Regions from separate parts of the Pseudohongiella sp. SYSU M77423 genome, predicted to be linked through region 2. Evidence: predicted binding sites of a transcription regulator. Region 2 holds the regulator's gene; each other region holds the start of a gene.
The links. Region 2 encodes FliA, which starts transcription of late flagellar genes. Its sites were predicted from a motif close to CTAAAGTTTNNNNNNNNNNNGCCGNTAA; they were not measured.
Positions count from the first base shown of each region.

Region 1: the regulator FliA is predicted to act here: its motif matches at 1,702-1,729, upstream of QGM61_RS13185 (methyl-accepting chemotaxis protein).
Region 3: the regulator FliA is predicted to act here: its motif matches at 2,991-3,018, upstream of QGM61_RS11935 (motility protein A).

Region 1 is NZ_JARYTH010000006.1:15,669-21,094, forward strand. It holds gene QGM61_RS13170 (PhoH family protein) at 1-62, shown strand, start outside; gene cysE (serine O-acetyltransferase) at 72-851, opposite strand; gene QGM61_RS13180 (ExeA family protein) at 919-1,656, opposite strand; gene QGM61_RS13185 (methyl-accepting chemotaxis protein) at 1,794-3,530, shown strand; gene QGM61_RS13190 (glycosyltransferase family 39 protein) at 3,534-5,426, opposite strand, start outside.
Region 2 is NZ_JARYTH010000002.1:57,790-63,215, reverse strand. It holds gene QGM61_RS04090 (chemotaxis protein CheA) at 1-668, opposite strand, end outside; gene QGM61_RS04085 (protein phosphatase CheZ) at 720-1,400, opposite strand; gene cheY (chemotaxis response regulator CheY) at 1,411-1,803, opposite strand; gene QGM61_RS04075 (RNA polymerase sigma factor FliA) at 1,949-2,671, opposite strand; gene QGM61_RS04070 (MinD/ParA family protein) at 2,675-3,487, opposite strand; gene flhF (flagellar biosynthesis protein FlhF) at 3,516-4,667, opposite strand; gene flhA (flagellar biosynthesis protein FlhA) at 4,701-5,426, opposite strand, start outside.
Region 3 is NZ_JARYTH010000005.1:100,794-106,219, forward strand. It holds gene QGM61_RS11925 (DUF3667 domain-containing protein) at 1-172, opposite strand, end outside; gene QGM61_RS11930 (TonB-dependent receptor) at 310-2,871, opposite strand; gene QGM61_RS11935 (motility protein A) at 3,051-3,857, shown strand; gene QGM61_RS11940 (flagellar motor protein MotB) at 3,876-4,703, shown strand; gene QGM61_RS11945 (alpha/beta hydrolase) at 4,711-5,426, opposite strand, start outside.

The sequences.
Region 1 (5,426 bases), on a different contig from region 2:
ACCTGCAGCTGCAGGGAGTGCCCAGGTCGGCACTCGCAGCCTATGCGGAAGAGTATCTGTAAGACCCGACGCTACTCGCTTTCAACAAGCTGGTTCATGGTATGAGACGGGTTGTCGGGACAGGGTTTGCCGATGTGATGTGCAGGTACACCAACAACTGTTGTATGCGGCGGAACATCCTTTAGAACAACACTGCCAGCGCCGACCTTGGCGCTGCGTCCGATTTCAATATTACCAAGCACTTTTGCGCCTGCCGAAATCAGTACACCAGATCGTATCTTTGGATGGCGATCACCCTTTTCGTTGCCAGTGCCACCCAGAGTGACCGACTGCATGATGGAAACATCATCTTCAATGACGGTTGTTTCGCCGATCACGATTCCAGTCGCGTGGTCGAACATGATGCCTTTGCCAATAATGCAGGCCGGGTGGATATCCACGCCGAAGACTTCCGAGTTGCGACTTTGCAGATACAGTGCCAGGTCTTTACGGCCGCTTTTCCACAGGTGGTGGGCAACGCGGTGTACCTGTATTGACTGATAGCCTTTCAGGTAGAGAATGACCGGCAAATAGGCACTGGTGGCGGCATCGCGCTCATATACTGCTTTTATATCCACTGCGGCGGAATCCACTATCTGCGGGTTGTCCGCAAATGCACGATCAAACAGCTCCCGAATCGCGACAGCGGACATCACATAATTTGCCAGTTTGTGTGCGAGCAGGTAGCTGAGTGATGAGCTGAGGCTGTTGTGGTTAAGTACGCAGGCATAGACGTAACTGGCCAACAAGGGTTCCCTGGCGATCAGCTCACGCGCCTCCGCCTGTAATTCGTTCCAGATCGTATCAGACATAGATAAAACCGCTTACTTTGCTCTATTGGTGGATGTGTGGCGTGTTTGCTCAGCAGATCCGCGCATCTTACACGTATTGCAGCTCGAGCGTATTGCTTGCCTGCTGCAGGTGAGCCAGCTCAATGCCAGCAGCCTCCGACTGAGAAGCGATAGCCGCTGAGCGGCGCATCAGGGTATTGATCACCCTGGGTACTCCGTGGCTGAGTGAATAAATGCTTTCGATCACTTTGGTGCTTAACCATTCGCCTTCAGGAGTAAATCCCGCCAGCGCGAGGCGGGCCAGGATATATTGCTCTGTTTCCTCTCGGGTCAGTGCCCGCAGATGATAACACTTTTGCAATATTTCGCTCAGTCTGGCCAGTTTGGCAGTCGCCAGCCTTTCCTCCAACAGTGGTTGTCCAAACATCAGCAGCGATAAGTTGTCATTTTTGGCCAGGTGTTTGCTGATTACCAGCAGTGCATCGTTTGAAACGGCCTGAGCTTCGTCGATAAGGATCACGGAGTGGCGGGAGTCGCTGAGTCCGGCCAGGCGAATTTTCAGCTCCGTGGCTTCAATGGCAGGATAGGGAAGCAGATCGACGTCATATCGGCTGGCATGCGCTTTCAGACTGAAGAACATCTTTCTGCACAGCAGTGTTTTACCGGTGCCAGCGTCAGCGATTACCTTTAACAGCGGGGTGCGCTCATTGAGTGCCTGGATAATGTCCGCGTAGATAGCTTTTATCTGCTCCGATTGCCAGAGCAGACGCACGTCCGGCGTGTCACCAAAGACTTCTGCCGTTTCAGTCAGCGTAACCGGTTTCATGATGTGCCCGATAAGGCTGCCATGTTTTTGGTCCTTAAAATATCGCTAATGTTTCGCAGCCAAATGCCGTTAACTGACAATAATAACACCATTAGTGCCCGTGTCAGCGGGCCAGGCTCAGTAAGGCAGGAGTTCTCATGTTCAGTAAATTCACTATTCGCTCTCGTATCGGTCTTATCGTCCTGATCAGCGTTCTCTCGATTATCGGCTTGAGCGTGTCAATGCTCATGCAGGCGCGCGAGCAGTTCATGGGACAGCTACGCACAGGTAGTGTTAATCAGGTCCAGATGGTCATTGATGCCCTGGAAGGCCTGAATCAGCAAGTGTCGCAAGGCGTCATGACCGAAACCGAAGCCAAGCGCATGGGACGTTTCCTGATCAACAATACCATGGTCAGTGAGCGCAATTATTTGCTGCTCTACCACGAGCTGGGCGTTATTCTGGCCCACCCACTGCGTAATGTCGATGCTGCCCTCGACACAGAGGCTCAGGTGCGTGCAAACCTGGCGTCGACGGCAACCACGCCTGAACAGCGCATGCTCGAACTCGGCTATCGCGAACCAACCCCGACAATGACAGAAATCATTCATAGTTTCACGGGGGACAGCTACACTGGTTTCGCTGAATACCTGTATTACCCTGAGCCAGAGTTTGGCCGCAGGTTCCTGACCTACACCGATGATCCTCTCGCACACCCGCTGGCGGAAGTAAAAACAGTCTACTCAGAGCTTTTCGAGCCCTGGGGCTGGGTGGTCATCCATGGCCTGTTTGAAGAGGACGTCAATGCGATGTTCATGGAGTGGGTGGTCACTGCAGCCATGATGGTCATAGTGATTCTGGTCATTCTGATCGCGGCGGCATACTACCTGTCAATTTCCATTACTTCACCGCTGGTCAAGGCCAAGAGCTACATGCAGGATATCGCCCAGGGTTCTGGCGACCTGAGCCAGCGTCTTGCCGATGACGGCAGAGACGAGATTTCAGAGCTGGGCGCCAGCTTTAACACCTTCGTCAGCAAGCTGGCGGGGATCATCGGACAGGTTCTGTCGACCAGCGCCGAGGTAAGTGGCAAGTCTGCCCAGTTCTCTGACATGATCGAGCGTACTGCTGGACGTTCTGCGGCCCAGCTGGAGGAGACTGAACTGCTGGCATCCTCGACCACTGAGTTGTCATCTTCGCTCGCGGATGTGGCGGACGGCGCCCAGGCAAGTGTAAGCGCGGCAAGCGAAGCCAACGGTGCAACACAGAAGGCAACTCAGGTTGTGTCCAAGACCCGCTCCTCTGTTGAGCAGCTGGCAGGCTCCCTGGCGCAGATTCAGCAGCAGGTACATGATATGCGCGATCACAACGAAAAAGTGCATTCAGTTCTTGAGGTGATACAGGGTATTGCCGAGCAGACCAACCTGCTGGCGCTGAATGCCGCGATTGAGGCAGCACGTGCCGGTGAACAGGGTCGTGGTTTCGCGGTGGTAGCTGACGAAGTCCGCAGCCTGGCGCAGAAAACTCAATCTTCCACGCACGAAATTAACACCATCATTCAAAACCTGCAGGACAACACGGCTCAGATCGTCACAGCAATGGATGGCGGTGTCAGTCTGTCAAAAGAGTGTGTGGGCACGGCAAACTCTGCGAATGAGCTGCTGCAGTCAGTATTGTCTTCAGTGGCGCTGATTACCGACCGCAGTCAGGATATTGCCAATGCCGTCAAGCAGCAGTCTGAAGTAACCGATGGCATTGCCAAAAGCAGTGTCAAGATTGCAGGTGACGGCCGCGCCAACACCGAAGACTACCTGCAGTGCAAGCGTTACAACTCGGAGATCAACCAGTTGCTGGCGTCGCTGGACAACCTGGTCAGTCAGTTCAAACTGGGTTAATCGTCAATTCTCGATCCGTATCCGGCGTATGGCAGCCAGCTCACGCTGCCCGATGCCGGATACGGTTTCCACCGCCAGCTCATATTGCCCGTTCGCAAACTCCCTGGTATCCAGTTCTACGCTGAAACCCAGCAGGGGGGCCTGCGGGTCACTGCCGCCATCGGCGATCTCCACAACATCCTCGCGTGATATCTGTCTTTCAGTCTGTGCTGCTATTTCACGGTTCAGCAGAACATTGACAAGCTCAACGCCGTAACCCGGCGCCACGGCCCAGCCCGAGACGGTTACGGTGCCACTGAGGGTCGCATTCGCAGCAGGGCTATCAAGCCACACACTTGTCGGCAGCGGGCAGGGCTGGCCGGCGTCTTTGTCTGACCCAAGTGACGGGACATAGTAATAGCTGAAGCGTTTGTCTCCCTGATACAGAGAAAGCTGGTCAATAAATACCAGACTGCCCAGGGTCTGGCAGGCACGTGTCATGACTGCTGTTTTCTCGTTGATATCCAGAGTGCTGTCTTCAGTGACCAGCACTGCCGACCGGCCCGTGTGACGCGCCAAGAGCCCCTGGGTATCCAACTGCCAGATTGCATATTGTGTGTAGCGACCATCGCGAACGGTTTTATCCTCATCAATGGTGTAGGTAAAAGTGTCGGGCAAGGCAAAGCGTATCTGCGCCTGGGTGTAATAGTTATCTGTTACGATCAGCGAATTTTCTGCGATTGCATGGCGTTGATGCAGTGTCCGCAGGTCATCCGTCAGCGGCTGCCAGCCAGCCATTTTGTTGGACAGCACGTTGCTGCCAACAATTTGCTGTAACTGGTCATTAAAACCCTGAGAGCCAATACCGGCAAGAACCAGCATGGAGCCAATAAAGCCGGTCACCGGGATAGCGTAAACGGCGCGTCGGGCTGTAGATTGCTGCCAGTGCCCGCAAAGTGAGGCGAACAACTGACGGGCAGCCAGAGGCATCGCAACCAGTAGCGGCAGATAACCCGACAGGGGCCAGTGCAGGGTTGTTCGTGTGGTATCACTCCAGGGCGCCAGAATCAGATAGACTCCCAGGTTACACGCCGAGAAGCTCAGCAGCAGGCCTGCACGGGAGTCGCCTTTACGAGCCAGCCGGAACAGATACCAGAGCGTGTACCAGCAAAACGCATACATCAGCGGGGTGACGACCGCTGCCTGGATGAACGGATGCAACAGCCCTTCAGTCTGAAACTGCCACGGATGCCGGTCAAGCAAATGGTAGTCAAGCCCGCTCAGCTCATTGGTCAAATTGAAACTGAGTGCCGGATACAGACCGGCCGTCGCAATCAGGGCTGCCAGCCAAACAACTGGTTGGCGCCAGACCCACCAATGGCTTTTGCTTACTAGCAGAAACAGGGTAGCGGCAGCCGGGTACAGGACAAATCGATAGTGACTGCTGAGCCCCAGCGCTGCCGCGATACCCGCCGCGAGCCAGAAGCCTTTTCTGTTGGTACGCGTAGCACGCTCAGTAAACCCGATGAACAATATGCCCCAGAAAATCAAAGGTACATCTGGCACTGCCAGCAGCCCAAGAAAGGCAGCCATGGGCAGGCACAGCGTCAGAATGGCGGATTCGAGTGCGCGTCTGCTGCCGGTTACAGGCTGTGCCAGCCAGAAAATGAGCAGCGGCAGGCTGCTCCCCATGACAAGAAAAAGTATACGAACTGCCCAGGCATGATTGCCGCCCAGGTCGGCGCCCAGTCCTGCCAGCAGGGCTGTCATGAAGGGCAAGTCGCTGTATGCCAGCGCGGGAAACTGGGATGCCTGCCAGTAGAATATCTCATCGCTGTAGAGCTCAAGCCGAAAAGCCAGTGCCAGTTTGGTGGCCAGAATGCTGCCTGTCAGGGCGATCAGAACGAGTAACAGAGT
Region 2 (5,426 bases):
CCGACGGACTGCTTCGCGGTATCGGCCGGCTTCTCGGGAGATACTTCCTTTGCAGCTGAAGGCTCTGGCGTTTTGCCCTGCAACTGATCCAACAGTGCTTCAAATTCTTCTTCAGTGATTTCTTCGTCGTCGCTGGCACTGATGCTGCCTTCGGCGTCCGCCGCGATATCAGCAGAGTCGAGAGAGGCCAGCAGCTGGTCAAATTCCTCATCACTCATATCGTCCGTGCTTTCTTCAGCAACGGGTTCGGGATTGTCAGCCAGCGGCTCTGTGATATCTTCGCCGCTGGCCAGGGCCTGCAGTGCATCAAGCAAAGCCTGGGGGGCTGGATCAGGAGCCTGCCCCTCCTTGACCTGGGCAAACATGCCATTAACGGTGTCCAGCGCCTGCAGTACCACATCCATCAGCTCGGCCGTTACTTTGCGGTGACCGTTGCGCAGATTGTCAAACAGGTTTTCGGTGACATGGCAGCAATCCACCATGGCATTCAACTGAAGGAAGCCGGCGCCTCCTTTGACGGTGTGAAAACCGCGAAAAATGGCGTTCAACAGGTTCTTGTCATCCGGTTGTTTTTCCAACTGGACCAGCTGTTCAGAGAGCTGTTCGAGAATTTCTCCGGCTTCAACCAGAAAATCCTCAAGAATCTCTTCGTCGTCAAAAAAACTCATGTTGTCCACCTTTTCTACCTGAGCGTTATCAGCTGCCCGCTGTTGCGTTAGTCAAAAACCCAGGCTGGATAACAGATCGTCTACATCATCCTGACCCGAAACAACATCCTGACTGGTTTTTGTCTGCGGGCCTTCAGCACGCAGGCGCCGTTCAGCATCCTCTTTCGGATCGTTAACTTGCACCACTCGTTCAATCCCGGCTACTTCTTCAACACTGCTGGCCAGCTTGACCAGATTAACCAGGCTTTTTTCCACATCACTGACCAGACCGATGACGCGCTTGATCACCTGACCGCTAAGATCCTGAAATCCCTGTGCCATCAAAATGTCGGTCAGGTTGCCGTGCAGGCCACTGCCTTCCGAATTGACGCGTGACAGCAGGCCACTCACGTCTTCAAAAAGCTTTTTCTCATCATCGGAGCAAGAGCGAGAGGCGACGTACTGAGCCCAGCGATCACCAACCTCATTGCTCTGCTCCACCATGCTCTGAATAATCGGGATCGAGTCATCCACCCGATCCATGGTCTTGTTGGCGGCTTCTTCTGTCATCTTGATAACGTAGTTAAGCCGGCTTCGGGCGTCCGCCATCTCAGACAGTTCGTGTTCAACCTCGGCGCTGCCTGTCACGTTAATGCCAACGTGAAAGTCGCGGATGGCGTTGTGCAGGGCCCGGGTCAGGCGCCCCACTTCACGATAGAGCAACTCGTAGCGTTCCTGGTCTATCTCAGCCATTGACGGTCCCTCAGCTGGTGGCTTCAATGCGCTCAAAGATCTTTTCGATCTTCTCCTCCAGCGCAGCAGCCGTAAAAGGTTTAACTACGTAGCCATTGACCCCTGCCTGCGCAGCCGCAATGATCTGATCCCGTTTGGCCTCCGCGGTTACCATCAGCACAGGCAGTCCGCGCAGCTTCTCGCTGGCCCGCACAGCCTTCAGCAGATCGATTCCGGTCATGCCTGGCATGTTCCAGTCGGTAATCAGGAAGTCAAAACTTCCGTTTTCCAACATGGGCAGGGCGGAGTTGCCGTCATCAGCTTCGGCTGTATTGGTAAAACCAAGATCCCGCAACAGGTTTTTGATAATTCGACGCATTGTTGAGAAGTCATCAACAATGAGAATCTTCATGTTTTTGTCCAAAACCGCCTCCAGGTCATGAAATCTGTCCGGGGGCAACCTGAACAATATGGTTTCCCCTGGCAATGTTATCGCTTGGAAAGTGAAAAAATTTAGAGCGAACTGCTAAATAAGTGCAATTAATGCAATTTTAGCGGACGGAAGGGGCTCAACGCCATTCCTGAAGACGCGAACGAAGCCGCAGGGCGGCCTGGGAATGGATCTGGCTGACCCTGGATTCGCTGACACCCAGAACCTCGCCAATCTCCTTGAGATTCAGTTCTTCGTCATAATACAGGGCAAGGACCAGCTTTTCGCGCTCGGGCAGCCCATCTATGGCTTCGGACAGATGCTCACGGAAGTTATCCTCCTGCAGCTCTTCCGAGGGACCGGATACTTCACCCGAGGCTACTTCGATCGAGGAATCATCACCACCCTGCGTCAGATCATCAAAGCTGAACAGGCGGCTGCCACTGGCATCCTGTAGAATGGTGTAGTAGGTATCGAGATCGACACCCATTTCGGCAGCAATCTCATGATCTTTGGCGTCAGTGCCGGTGCGCGCCTCAATGGCCTTGACGGCTTCGGCTACCTGCCGGTTCTTGCGGTGTACAGACCGCGGTGCCCAGTCGCCGCGCCTGATTTCGTCCAGCATGGCACCGCGAATTCGAATGCCTGCATAGGTTTCAAAACTGGCTCCCTTGCTGACATCATACTTACGGGCAGCTTCCAGCAGGCCAATCATGCCTGACTGGATCAGATCGTCGAGCTGCACGCTGGATGGCATACGCATCAACAGATGGTGCGCAATCCGCTTCACCAGCGGCGCATGCTGTATGACCAGGTCGTCTGCCCCGGCTACTTGAACGTCCTGATAAAGTGTTGCACCCATATCTCAGGCCATGCCCTGTACAAGTCGTTCCACAAAAAATTCCAACTGACCAGTTGCCTCAGTTCGCACCGGCCAACCCAGCACTTCCGACGCCAGACGTCGGTATCCATCAGCCGCTCTGCCGCCCGGATAGCTCAAAAGCACTGGCTTCTGTCGCTGCACGGCCTTGCGTACTGTCTCATCAAAGGGGATGTCACCGGCATACCGCAGATTAACATCCAGAAACTTGCTGGTAACTGCCGCAAACCGATTGAACAGGTTGCGACCTTCCTGTGGCGATCTTGTCATATTCGCCAGAATCCGGAAATCGCGCAACTGGCAATCACGGTTCAGCAACTTGACCAGTGCGTAAGCGTCCGTCATCGACGAGGGCTCATCGCACACAACAACCAGCACTTCCTGCGCCGCGCGCACAAAACTGACCACGGAGTCAGAGATGCCAGCCGCCGTGTCGATGACCAGTACATCAAGCTCATCGGACAGATCGCTGAAGGCATGAATGATGCCCGCATGCTGATTGGCGCCCATATTGACCAGCGTCTGTACACCAGATGATGCCGGAATGATCTTGATGCCCTGCGTCTCGATCATGACATCGCGCAGATCACAGACTCCCGCCATGACCTCGGCAATGGTCTTGTCGGCCTTGACGCCCATCAGGATGTCAACGTTCGCCAGTCCCAGGTCGGCATCCATCAAAACCACACGTCTGCCAGCCTGGGCCATTGCCAGACTTAAATTCACCGAAATACTGGTTTTTCCGACACCGCCCTTGCCGCCGGTTACTGCCAGTACCTGTATGGGATGCATCCCTATAAATCTCCTACCTGATCAGCCCGTGCCCCTAAATCGCGGCACGTTTTGCTGCGGCCGCTCTGCTCGGCGGCTGGCTGCCAAAATTGTTCATGACGCGTGCGCGATCCACGGGCGTCGCGGCCTGAGCCCGACCCAGTGCCACCGCCCGTTTGACGAGCGCCTGCGCAGTCGCCACAGCCAGGTCATCGGGGATGGCCTGGCCAAATGTTTCGTATACTACTGGCACGGCGCGATCAATACACAGCGCCAACGCCTCGCCCATCACACAGGCTTCATCCAAGTGTGTCAGAATACACCCTGACACGCCTGCCGTCGAACAGGTTTTCCACGCCGCCTGCAGCACCTGGCCCTGAGCCGTGCAAGGCAGTACCACCCAGTTTTGAACCTGTGGCTGGTCAGCCAGCTCAGACAATTGTCGCTGCTGCTCCGGATGCCGCGATGGCAGACCTGCTGTATCGATCAAAACCAGACGCTTGTGGGCCAGACTCTGCAGCGTATCGCCCAGTGAATGCTGATTATCAACAATCCGTACCGTTACGCCAAGTATGCGACCCAGCGTGCGCAGTTGCTCGTGGGCAGCCAGTCGGAAGCTGTCCGTGGTAACCAGCGCAACCTCTTCCGGACCATTCGCCAGCACAAACCTGGTGGCAAGTTTGGCGATGGTGGTCGTTTTACCAGCGCCGGTCGGACCCAGGAAGGCAAAAATGCCGCCGGTGCTGACAGGATCGGCACTGTGTACCGGCGTCATTTTGACCAGCGCCGATAAGGTCTGGCGCCAGAGTTGATCCAGCGTGCGGGCCTGGCCTGCCAGATCCAGCAGCCGCTGATTGATATTGCCGGGCAGGCCCATCGCCACAAGTCGCTCCCAGATCGCAGCCTGAGCTGGTGTCTGGCGGGCAAACTGATCCCAGGCCAGTCCATTCAGGCGCTGCTGCAGCAGGCTGCGAATGCTGTTCAGTTCAGAGCGCATGGCGCCAAATTCCGCTTTGCTGACCGAAGGCTCATTGGCAGCATTAAACTCCGCCGCTTTGTCAGGCGAGGCCGGCGCAGGCGTGGCCACCACCTCAACACCGCCCTCAACGCTGCGGGTTGACAGAATAGCCGCATCTTCACCAAATGCCTGGCGCACGTCCATCAGTGCTTTGCGCATATCTTTGGCCACGAATTTCTTAAGCTGCATGCTCTGCCCTCTTCGATCTCAATGTTGTTTCTGTCATTGTCCCAGTGTGGCGACAATGGTGATTTGCTTGTTGTCCGGAATTTCCTGATAGGACAACACCCGTACCCCTGACGTGGTAAATCTCACGAATCGACTCAGCGTCGGACGCAGCGGCGCGGCAACCAGCAGAACGGCAGGATTGCCGGCAATTTCCTGCCGCTGCGCAGCCTGAATCAGTGACTGCTGCAGCCTTTCTGCGATGCCAGGCTCAATAACCACGTTCTCTTCCGCCGATCCGTCACCATGCTGCATCGCCTGCTGTACTGCTTTAAGCAATATCTGTTCCAGCGAAGGATCCAGCGTAATAACCGGCAATTCCGAACGGTTTCCATAAATACCCTGGACGATCACACGCGCCAGAGAAACCCGGACAGCTGCCGTCAAAGCGGTCGGATCCTGCGTTCGGGAAGCGGTCACAGCCAGCGCCTCGCCGATGGTGCGCATGTCCTTGACAGGAATATCTTCCTGCAACAGGTTCTGCAGCACCCGGCGCAGAATATTGGGATTGATCAGACTGGGCAGTTCTTCAGCCAGTTTTTTGGACGATTTGCCCAGAATGGACAGCAGCTCATGAACCTCGTCATGGCCCAGCAGTTCGTGGGCGTGCTTCTGCAACAGGGTATTCATGTGGGTAGCGATAACCGTGCTGGCGTCAACCACGGTGTAGCCCAGCCCCTGCACCTGTTCACGCTGGGATGGTTCGATCCAGATGGCGTCCAG
Region 3 (5,426 bases), on a different contig from region 2:
GCCAGATGCGATTGTCGTACTCAAAGACAGTGTCGAGGATATCGGTGAAAACCGATCCAAAATGGCGGACTTCGCTCCTGGCCTTCTGGCCGCAATGATGGCACCACTGCCCCTGCAACTCAGTGTCACAGTTAAGGCAGTGTGAGGGCAGGACAGGTGTGATGTCACCCATAGATTGGAAGCCCGTTCATAACAATAACCCGGTATTCCAGCAGATTAATGTAATTACCGGCCGGGTTCAATTGGAGGCATAAACACAAAGGCCCGGTGTTAACCGGGCCTTGTACTATTGCGTTGGACCAGAAGTACTTAGAATCGACCTTTCAGACCCACGGCAAATGTCGGGCCGTATTCCTCAAACTGGAAGGTATAGGCCTTGCTTCCCTGATACAGCTCCAAAGGCTCATCGGTCAGGTTGGTCAACTCCGCGACTACTTCAAGCTGGTCGCTGATTCGATATGCCGCGGTCAGATCCACTTGTGTATGCGGCGCCACGTAGATGTCGAAGCGAGTGTCGTCACCTATCTCTTCCAGGTACTCATCACGATGGGTAATACTCAGACGAGTGCTTAAACGCTCATTCTCAAATCCAAGATAGGCATTGGCTGAACGTTCTGCGGCCTGCGGCAGCATGAAGTTTTCGTTAGCACGTTCCGCAACGTTCAACTCGGTATCCAGCACGGTCAGATTAAGTCCCACCAGCAGGCCGGACAATTGCGCATTGATAACATCCAGTCCCTGCTGTGCATTGAACTCGACGCCTGTTACCGATGCTTTGGTGCCATTGATCGGCATAGTGACATCATAACCGTTGAATGCTGTGCTGTTACGTGTAGTGAATTCAACAATATAGTCGTCGATATCTTTATAAAAGACACCTGCAGAGATCACACCAGACTCACCGTAGTACCAGTCTGCCAGCAGGTCCAGGTTGCTGGATTCATACGGATCCAGATCCGGGTTGCCCATGTCGATCTCCAGTGATTCACGATTGATCTGTGAACGTGGCGAGATATCATTGAAATTGGGCCGTGCAATGGTGTTGCTCCACGCCGCACGAACCACCAGATTGTCCAGCGGCTCATAACGCAGGTGCAGACCCGGCAGCAAATTGCTGTAGTCCGATGAGACCGAGCGGGCATTGACGCTGAGGTTTTCATTTTCATCAAACACCAGTTGATTGCCGTCGGCACTGTAGCTGGTGCGCTCAACACGCGCGCCCGCGATGACCTGCAGCCGGTCCAGCGCCCAGGTGCCCATCAGATAGGCGGCTGTCACATCTTCCTCAGCGTCAAAATCGTTGACGGTATTCAATACCAGAGTTTCATCCCGATCCTGAGGACGAACAGCAAATTGGTTGCGGTTCTGGTTGTAGTAATTCATGAATCCGCGGGCATCAATACCCTGGCCCAGATTACCCAGGCCGTATGACGGAGCTGCGCTGGTAAACTGCGACAGCATGACATCAGGTGTGATTCGTTCTTCGATTTCGCTAATGTCGGTGGTTTTGTCTTTATAGCGCCCATCCAGGCCTGCTTTTAATGTCAGCGACTCCATACCAAAGGCATAGGGCACTTCCATGTTGAGCTGGAAGTTGACTTCGTCGTCATCCACCAGGATGGGCTCAATCACCACGCGGTCAATCTCATAGATTGCATTGTCCAGATAACCCACGGCCGGCGAACCGTTTTCCAGGAATGTATAACGTGCGATGCCCTGACCGATTACAACGTTGGCGTCCAGTTCGTTGCCGGTTTTTTCGAAACGGCCCTCCTTTTCGTCCAGTACACGCTCTTTGGTGGTTGAGATACCAACATTGTAGTCGAGTGTCCAGGCACGCAAAGCGTGTTCAGCGCCCACGTTAAAGGCCAGCGTATCCTGCTCTTTGGTGCGGAAGCGGATACGGCGGCGGAAGCTGTCTTCCGGCAGATCCGCATAGGTGACGTTTGTACCGTCATAGGAGGTAATGGTGCCGTCCTCGAACACGAATACGTTACGCTGACGGCTTTCGGCGTCTGTAAATTCGCTGTATACCGTGTTGGCGTACAGGCGTGTCTGGTCATTGGCCTGATACTCCAGATTCAGGTTCATGCCGATACGTTCACGTGTCAGAGCATACTTGCGCTCATTGACCTCAAGCAGCGTAAATACATCTTCACCGTTGAAGTCCATAAAATCGTAGAGCGGCTCAATGTTGTCCGACTCCATGCTGCGCTCAGTGTAGTTGACGCCAAAGGTCACTCCGAGGTTTTCGGTTCCACCAAAGGCGCTGAACACGTCGCTGAAATCCAGTTGCCCTTTGGGACTGGTCTCGCCACTGAGTTCATTATACGTACCCTGTACGCGGTAGCTGACCTGCCTTTCATCGCGGTCGAATGCTGACGCAGAGCGCACATTGACGGCGCCACCAATGGCATCACCTGGCATATCCGGAGTTGGTACCTTGGTGACTTCCAGCAGATCAACTGAGCCAGTGGGAATCACATCCAGCGGCACAGCACGTGATCCATCTTCCGGCGTGCCGATACGCACACCATTGATGGTAACCGTGCTCAGCCCCGCATCAATACCACGCACGCTGACAAAACGACCTTCGCCCTGGTCACGGGTAATGGAGATACCAGGCAGACGCTGCAGGGATTCGGCGACGTTCTGGTCCACGAACTGCCCCATGTCATCGGCTGCGATATAGTTGGTGATCGAGTTGGCGCGACGGTACTCGTCCAGCGCTTTGTTCTGGGCGGCGCGCTGGCCGAATACCAGGATCTCTTCCATTTCGCCCGATGACTGTGCGTTGGCGCCGCTTGCGCCGCTCACAGCCAGCATGGCAATCAAAAGCTTGCGGTATGTGAATGCGTGAGAATTGCTCATCAAAAAACTCCAGAAGCATGTGGGAATTTGTCGGTTTTATTTTTCGCGACCATGCTATGAAGCTTTGGTGACCAATTGATGTAACTTCCATGACGGTTCAATGACATGCAGATCTGGCGCTAAAGATTGACCGTCGCCGGCCGATCCTTAAGGAGTTAACCCGTAATCCAGAGCCTGTTATGAATCCGTCTACCATCATCGGCATGCTGTCCAGCGTTGCGCTGCTGACCAGCGTATTGTTCTTCTCTGCTGAGTCGGAGACCAGCTTTTTGAACCTGCCAGGGCTGGCCATCGTGATCACCGGCACAATGGCGGCGACATTCATCAGCTACCCCATGAAAGAGGTGTTGCGGGTATTCAAACTGGTCGGCCTGGTGTTCCGGCGCGAAAACACCTATACACGTGACGACATCAAAGAGATGGTGCAAGTATCGCGCCTGTGGTTTCAGGGCAATATCAAGGATGTCGACGATGCGCTGGTCAAGATAAAAAACCCCTTCCTGCGCAATGGCATACAGCTAGTGATAGCCAATACTGACGAGCAGGAAATCATCGATACCATGCGCTGGCGGATCGCCCGCGTGAAGGCGAGAGAGAAAGCCGAAGCGCATATCTTCCGAACCATGTCCACCTACGCTGCCGCCTTCGGCATGATAGGCACGTTGGTAGGGCTGGTGAATATGCTAGCGGTGATGGATTCAGGCAGCCTGGATATGATCGGCCCGCAGATGGCGGTTGCGCTGCTGACCACCTTTTACGGTATTTTGCTGGGCAACGTGTTTTTTCAGCCGATTGCCGTCAAGCTGGAGCGCCGCACAGAAGAACGCCTGATTGCCATGAACATGGTGCTTGAAGGCGTCGCCATGATGAGCAAGCGCCGCCCGCCGTCTTTCATCGAAGATACGCTGAAAGGGTTTGCAGCAACTTATGAAGACGAAATTCGCGACAAAGGCATGCCACCCATGAAGCGTCGGGCGGACGCCTGACGGCACTGGAACTGTGTTATGGAAATGAGTCGATATTCCGTCGACCAGGTTGGCGACGACGGGGCACCACCCGAGCAGGACAACTCCTGGATGCTCAGCTACCTGGACGTGTTGACGTTGCTGATCGCCTTTTTTGTGCTGTTGCTGGCAATGTCTGAACCAAAAACCGAAGAGGAGCCCGTCCTGCAGACCCTGGTCACCTCGGGAGCACCCGGCGCCGACGGACAGGTGACTGGCAGCACGTCTACCAACTCCAATCAGATTACCAGCGTCCAGGCGGCCAGTGACGGCATCTTGACGGGAGGGATTGGTGTTTTACCCGAGTACAACGCCATAATTGCCGGCAACTCTGGCGAAACCAATCCCGATGCTGACGCCACCGGCACCAACGAGCAGAGCACAGAAGACTACGATGAACGCTATGGTGATCTTGAGGACAGCCTCAATGCCCTGTCGCTGCAGGGCGTCGACGCGACGCCTGGCACAGAAGGACTGACCCTGCGTATCGCCGACAACCTGTTGTTCGACAGCGGCGAGGCAGAGCTGCGTTACGAGGGCATGATTCTGATCAGCCAATTGACTGAAGTACTTGAAGCATTCAGTGGCAACATCTCGGTAGAGGGCCACACCGACAATATACCGATCAGCACTCCCCGCTTCCCCTCCAACTGGGAGCTGTCCAGCGCACGCGCAATCTCTGTACTGCGTTTTCTGGAAAGTGATGGCATCGACCCATCACGAATGCGCGCTATTGGTTACGCTGACACTCAACCCCTGCAGAGCAATGCTAGCGCAGAGGGTCGGGCTGGCAATCGTCGTGTCGAACTGGTGCTACGCGAACCCTGAGCAAAAATCAGGTCCGGCAGAAATCAGCCATCTCCTGAAGCGTGGTGTTTGCCTCGGGCATTACTGGAACAAACAGTGGCCAGACATGAGGCTGGCCGCGCCAGGTATGCACTTCGACGCTGACGCCAGCATCCGCGGCTCGCTCCGCAACCCTGATACCGTCATCGCGCAGCACTTCTGTGTCACTCAGATAAATTCGCAGTGGCGGAAACCCAGTATAGTCCGCATACAGCGGTGAAGCTCGGGGATCTTTGGGATCAGCGCCATTTAGGTACCCCGCCGCAGCACGACGAATCGCGTCGCCACTGAACATGGCACAACTGCGATCATTGCTGTCCAGCGACGTTCCCGTGCACCTCAAATCAGCATAAGGGGACAACACTACAGCTTTCGCGGGCATGGCAAGACCAGCCTGCTGGATCTGGTGCAGCAGTGACAGTACCAGTCCACCACCCGCAGAATCGCCCGCCAGATAAATCTGCTCTGGCTGAAACGTCTCCAACAGGTAATGCCAGGCAGCCATGGCATCATCCGCGGCCGCTGGAAAAGGCGCCTCCGGAGCACGACGATAGTCGAGGGAAAACACCCTGGCACCGGACTGTTTGGCGAGTCGCGTGGTGAATGGACGGTAGGAGGCAGCTGTACCAAACAGATAACCGCCACCATGGCAATACAGGATGCATCGCGCCGGATCCGCATCAGCCGGCTCATGCCACTCGCCCT